One region of the Clostridioides sp. LIBA-7602 genome, then DNA from elsewhere that is predicted to be linked to it. Evidence: riboswitches for the same ligand, from Rfam matches in the RefSeq annotation. Region 1 holds a riboswitch; each other region holds the start of a gene.
What was found. A riboswitch is a leader RNA that binds a small molecule or an ion and turns the genes downstream of it on or off. The one in region 1 is predicted to bind thiamine pyrophosphate.
Positions count from the first base shown of each region.

Region 2: it holds a riboswitch for thiamine pyrophosphate, as region 1 does, so the genes downstream of both, thiC (phosphomethylpyrimidine synthase ThiC) here and thiD (bifunctional hydroxymethylpyrimidine kinase/phosphomethylpyrimidine kinase) in region 1, are expected to answer to the same signal.
Region 3: it holds a riboswitch for thiamine pyrophosphate, as region 1 does, so the genes downstream of both, ACTG45_RS10220 (MTH1187 family thiamine-binding protein) here and thiD (bifunctional hydroxymethylpyrimidine kinase/phosphomethylpyrimidine kinase) in region 1, are expected to answer to the same signal.

Region 1 covers NZ_CP196991.1:1,747,933-1,750,140, reverse strand. The annotation lists gene thiM (hydroxyethylthiazole kinase) at 1-503, opposite strand, end outside; gene thiD (bifunctional hydroxymethylpyrimidine kinase/phosphomethylpyrimidine kinase) at 527-1,321, opposite strand; TPP riboswitch at 1,423-1,515, opposite strand; gene ACTG45_RS08350 (GIY-YIG nuclease family protein) at 1,607-1,918, opposite strand.
Region 2 covers NZ_CP196991.1:1,866,568-1,868,775, forward strand. The annotation lists gene recQ (DNA helicase RecQ) at 1-563, shown strand, start outside; TPP riboswitch at 652-763, shown strand; gene thiC (phosphomethylpyrimidine synthase ThiC) at 904-2,205, shown strand.
Region 3 covers NZ_CP196991.1:2,141,602-2,143,809, forward strand. The annotation lists gene ACTG45_RS10215 (ABC transporter permease) at 1-565, opposite strand, end outside; gene ACTG45_RS10220 (MTH1187 family thiamine-binding protein) at 540-830, opposite strand; TPP riboswitch at 964-1,063, opposite strand; cyclic di-GMP riboswitch class I at 1,516-1,605, shown strand; gene ACTG45_RS10225 (hypothetical protein) at 1,658-1,834, shown strand; gene ACTG45_RS10230 (winged helix-turn-helix transcriptional regulator) at 1,949-2,208, opposite strand, start outside.

The DNA.
Region 1 (2,208 bases):
ATTATATCTGTTTTTCCAGTTGCTACTACTATACATTCAAGTTTTTCAGAAACTTTTTTTATTATATCAGTAGAATCTTCTTCATAGTCAAATGAATCTACACCTTTTCCCCTTACATCAAAACCACCTATAAACTTTATTTCTGCCATATTACCTTTAACTACATTAAATTTGACTTCATTTAAAAGTTTGTTTGTTAGTTCTGCTCTAGCTTTACTTGCAAATACTCCCACTGGGTCTAATATAACAGGTTTATTATACTTATTTGCTGCTTTTCCTGCTAATAAAAATAAATCTAACATATTTGAATTCATCGTTCCTATATTTATTACTACAGAATTTGCTATACTTACCATTTCTTCTACTTCCTCATATGAGAAGCTCATAAGAGGACTTGCTCCTATAGCTAAAGTTACATTGGCACAGTCATTTATAGTTACATTATTAGTATAATGAATTACCAATGGATTTGATTCTTTTACATCTTTAATTAAATTATACATAGCCTACCTCCAACAATTTTTTATTATTCAAATTTATAAAAATGATGCACTGGTCCTACTCCATGACCTATATCAAAACTATTTTTTATTGCTTCTGTTATATAGAGTTTACTTAAATTTACTGCTTCTGTTATTTCATAACCTAATGCCAAATAGGATGTTATTGCAGAAGATAATGTACATCCTGTTCCATGTGTATTTTTTTTATCAATTCTTTCACTTTTATAAACTTTAAACATATTTTTACCAACTAAAATATCTACTGCTTCTCCATCTAAATGCCCCCCTTTCATAAGGACAAATTTAGGACCAAGTTGTAGTATTTCTTTTCCTACTCTATTCATATCATCTATATTATTTATTTTTATTCCTGTGATTTCTTCTGCCTCTGGGATGTTTGGTGTAATTATGTATGCAAGTGGCATCAAGTATTTAATTAGATTTTCTTTTGCTTCTGGCTTTAATAAATAATATCCACTTTTAGATATCATTACAGGGTCTACTACCAAATATTTTGGATTGTATTTCTTTATATTTTCAACTATTTCAAGTATAATCTCAGGACTTGAAACCATTCCTATTTTTACAGCTTTTGGAGGTATATCTTCAAATACTGCCTCTATCTGTTTTTTTATTATTTCCTTACTTAAATCTTCTACTGCAAAAACTCCTTGAGTATTTTGTGCTGTTATAGCTGTTATTACACTCATACCATAAGTACCAATTGCACTAAAAGTCTTCAAATCAGCTTGAATTCCAGCTCCTCCAGATGAATCTGACCCAGCGATTGTAAGTGTTGGTATTTTATAATTACTCATTTATTCCCTCCTAAAGTTTAATTTAAATAACTTAATTAAAAAAGCTATACCTACAATAGGTATAGCTTAGAAATCGCATATATCATAAATAATATACACTTAAGTTTTATACTAAGCTTTCCTACGCTGGTATTATCCAGATCAGGTGTAAGGGTCGGTATTCCTCTCAGCTCTTGGCTCCCCTAGCTATTTTAATTTATTATATTTATAACTTCATTATATTACAATAGTATTTATTGTCAAGTTTTACATCATATACACTTATTATAATGTTAATGCTAATATTTATGTTAATTGTTCTATTTCTTTTCCAACAATATAAGCATCTTTATTATCAATTAAATCTATAAGTGTCTCTGGTTTTTTTATTATAGATAATTTTTTGTTTCTAGTTAATTTCTTTATATAACATTCCAATTTCATTGCATTACTTTTTGTATTGGTTACAAAATAAACTTCTAGTTTTTTAAATCCCTTTGCCCTTGTATATTTTGAATTAATTCCCAACTTATGTTCATTCATTCTTCTAACTATATTACTAGTATATCCAGTATATAGAGAACCATCTTTACATCTTATAATATATGTAAAATACATCTCAAATCACATCCTTATTAAATATATAAATATTATATTATAGAATTGATAAAAATGGCATGTATTTTGCATATGTAACCTTCTTAGTGTTAGTTCTAATGTAGATGTATAAAATCCATTCTATATAAGTATAACGCTAAAATTTGACACAATAATAACGTTTTTATTTTTATAATAAAAAATTCACAAATTATAAAAAATAAAATTTTCAAAAAAATTATAATTTTCAAAAAAATAAATTGACACGTATAAAAAAATTGTGATACCCTAATAAAAAGGGGGCAATGATT
Region 2 (2,208 bases), 120 kb from region 1:
AAAAATTACCTCCATATATGGTTTTATCCAATAAGGCTTTGAAAGAAATAAGTGGAAGATATCCGCTTGATGAAGAGCAACTGAAAGATATTTCAGGTATAGGTGGGGTAAAAATTGAAAAGTATGGAGCTAGTATTTTAGATGAAGTCAAACAATATGTAAAAGAAAATGATATTAATGTTATTTGGGATAAAAAGGGTAAAAGGAAGCTAATACTAGATGGAGAAAGTAGAAAAAATAATGAAATAGCATTAGATTTATTAAATCAAGGAAAGGATATACAAAGTATTAGTCAAGAAATAGAGGTTTCATTATCAACCATCATTGGATATGTACATGATTATGTAAAGGATGGAAATAGTATAACATTTGAATTAGAATTAGAAAATTTCTATGATGAAGATGAAAAGAAAATGATTTTAGAAGTTTGTGAAAAAGTGGGATATGATAATTTAAATAATATAAAAAGAAAACTTCCAGATTCAATAAAGTATGAAAAAATAAGAGCTGTGATGCTTGATTCTTATCTTAAAAATTTAAAAAATGATATTATGTCAGAGTAATTTTTAACATATTCAAAAATAAAATTTGTATTATTGTGTTGAACTAATATTTTTGCTGTGTTATACTGAATTTGTAAAAATAATGAAAAATTAGAGCTAGGGGCGCTAGAATTGGCTAGCTGAGAGATAAAGCCGTAACTTACAAACCCTAATAACCTGATCAAGATAATGCTTGCGAAGGGAAGCTTTTAATATAATTTTGTTACATAAATAGACAAATTATTTAATTTTAGGGAAAATTTGTCTAAGTGTATATATGATTATAAGAGTGCTTTCCAAACAAGGAAAAGCACTTTTTTTATTTTCAAAAACTATAACTTTAATCTTGGAGGATTGTAATATGAATTATACAACACAAATGGATGCTGCTAGAAAAGGCATAATAACTAAAGAAATGGAAATCGTTTCTCAAAAAGAGCAAGTAGATGTGAATGAATTAAGAGAATTAATAGCAAATGGACAAGTTGTTATACCTGCTAATAAAAATCATAAATCTTTAAGTGCAGAAGGTGTAGGTAAAAATTTAAGAACAAAAATAAATGTAAATCTAGGAATTTCAAGAGATTGTAAGGATATAGAAAAAGAACTTGAAAAAGTTAGAGTAGCAATAGACATGAAAGCTGAAGCTATAATGGATTTGAGTAACTATGGTAAAACTAGAGAATTTAGAGAAAAAGTGGTTGAAATGTCACCTGCAATGATAGGTTCAGTACCTATGTACGATGCAGTGGGATATTTAGAGAAAGAATTAAAAGATATAACAGAAGAAGAGTTTTTAAATGTAATAAAACAGCATGCGATTGATGGAGTTGACTTTATTACTATACATGCAGGTCTTACAAGAAATGTTTGCCAAAAGATAAAAAATCATGAAAGATTAACTCATATAGTATCTCGTGGTGGTTCTCTGTTATTTGCATGGATGGAATTGAATAATAAGGAAAATCCTATTTACACTAATTTTGATAAAATATTGGATATATGCGAGGAATACGATGTTACATTGAGTTTAGGAGATGCTTGTAGACCTGGTTGTATAAAAGATTCTACTGATGGTGTTCAAATTCAAGAACTTGTAGTATTAGGTGAACTTACTAAGAGAGCATGGGAAAGAAATGTACAAGTAATGATAGAAGGACCTGGTCACATGGCTATTGATGAGATAGAAGCAAATGTAGTATTAGAAAAGAGATTGTGTCATGGAGCACCTTTTTATGTTCTTGGACCATTAGTTACAGATATAGCACCAGGTTATGACCATATAACAAGTGCAATAGGAGGAGCTTTAGCATGTGCTAAAGGAGTAGACTTTTTATGTTATGTAACTCCAGCAGAACACTTGAGATTACCTAATTTAGATGACATGAAAGAAGGCATAATAGCTGCAAAAATAGCTGCTCATGCAGGAGATATAGCTAAAAATGTTAAAGGTGCTCGTGAATGGGATAATAAGATGAGTAAGGCTAGAGCTGATTTAGACTGGTGTGAGATGTTTAGACTTGCAATAGATCCTGAAAAAGCCAAGAGATATAGAGATGAATCAACTCCTACTCATGAAGATAGCTGTACTATGTGTGGAAAAATGTGTTCAATGAGAACGGTTAAGAAAATATTAAACAATGAGGAGCTTAATTTAATATAATTT
Region 3 (2,208 bases), 390 kb from region 1:
CAGATATCTTGAGTCCAGAAAAAAATTTATCCATTGCCATAGGAAATTTAAGATGAATAAATGTATTAATTTTATTTGAATTCATAGTCTTAAATAAATTTAAATAATCTTTATCAATATTCTCAATTCCATCTACAAAACTTATTAATATAGGAAAAAAACAAGTAAGCGTTACCATCAATATTTTTGGCATTGTCCCAAAGCCAAACCATATCATAAAAAGTGGAGCTATAATTATTGTAGGTATCATTTGAGTGACCAACATAATAGGATAAAGACATTTTTTTATTATCAACACAAAATCCATCAATACACCAATTATCAATGATATTATAATTGCAACTATAAAACCAAGTATTGCCTCTCCTATAGTAACTACAGCATGCATAGATAAATTTTGAGAGTCTTTAAAAAATACATTAAGTATATCTACTGGTGTGGGTAGTATATACTGTGGGACTTTTAAAACTTCTACCACAGATTGCCAAAGAATAAGTATAAACAAAAATGTTGCTATTGGATATATACTATCTTTAACTTTATCTATGATTTCTAAGTTTTTCATCTATAGTCAAGCCCCCAGCTTTTTCATCTACTCTAGCTACTGTTATAACTCTTTCACATCCAAGGTTAAAAGGGATTTTATGTACTTTCTTCAATAATTCAAAAACTTCATCAAAATCACCTTCAACAGTCGTACTCATTGCACCTATTTCACATTTAAGACCACTTTTTTCAATTTCAGCAATACAAGCATCTACTACTTTATACATTTCTTCTTCACCTTTGTAAGGTCTTAGTGGCATTACTGCTATGTCTGCGATTACCATTTAAATCACTCCTTTAAAAATAATTAATACCTACTAGGTATATTTTGTTTTTTATTAAAATTTTTTACTCCTAAAAAGATAATATAATATTTAAATAAAATAAAAGTCTTATCCACAATAGGATAAGACTTTTTTTCATCTTTACTGGTCTCCCTACACTGGCATTATCCAAACAGGTTCAAAGGGTCGAGATAAAATCTCCTCTCAGCACATTAGCTCCCCGAAATATATTATATCTTTTCTACTTGATTATACTACACTTATCATATTTTAACAAATTTTTTATTCATATTATATATTTTGTCTGTTTTAAAATATATAATACCAAAATAATATTTTAATAATACTTTTTACAAAATTATATGCCTACTATACATACTTATCATAATTTATTAGAGTTTATTAGAGTTTGATTAAATTTTAAAGTTTATATGTAAAAAATATACTGTTATAATGATTTTTTTTATTTTATTAACCATTTAACTTTGTTCAGCTTTATTTTACTGTATTAAATTAATTCAATCTAATTTAATAATAAAAATATATTACTCTAATTTGTCTATATAATATAATTATTTTACCTAATTTATTTTTGAAAAATAAATTATTTTTTTTAATTTTTAAATTTTTTAATATGTATATTGAAAAATAAAACGTTTTCCTATATGATTGTAATTGTAGAATAAAACTAAATAGGCAAAACTAGAGAAATTTAGTGACGCAAAGCTATAGGGACTAAGGCTTATAAAACAAGTTATGTCAGCCAGTTGCCAAAAAGATATTTTCTTTTTGTTTTTATGAAAGTTTTTTAGGGGGATAAATAATATATGTTTATAGATAAAAAGGATAGATGTACGCATATACTAACTGCATATATATGCAGTTCATACGATTACTGCAATTTTATAGATACACAATTAAATGACTTTATACTAGAATATGGAGAGAACGTGGTAGAATCTTGTTTGCATCAAGTGATGGTATTGGTAAGCAGATATAATTAAAGAAATTTTATTTTCTAGAAAACCCTTTTTAGTTTTATCTACGTTTTATAATACATTAAAGAACTAATTAAAATAAGCTTCATTATCTATTTTTCATGAAGTAAACAGTTGAGTTTATCTCATATACTGTTTACCCCAATTACATAATTCTAATAATATCGATTCCAATGATTTACCACGTTTAGTAGACAAATATTCAACTTTTGGAGGAATAGTTGGATAAGAAATTCTTTTAATAAGTCCATCTCTTTCAAGATACTTTAATTCTTGTGACAGTATCTTATGACTTATATGAACAACTTCTTTTTTTAATTGACTGTAACGTATTGGCTCTTGTTTTAAAATATGCCATAAAATAATTGCCCTCCATTTAC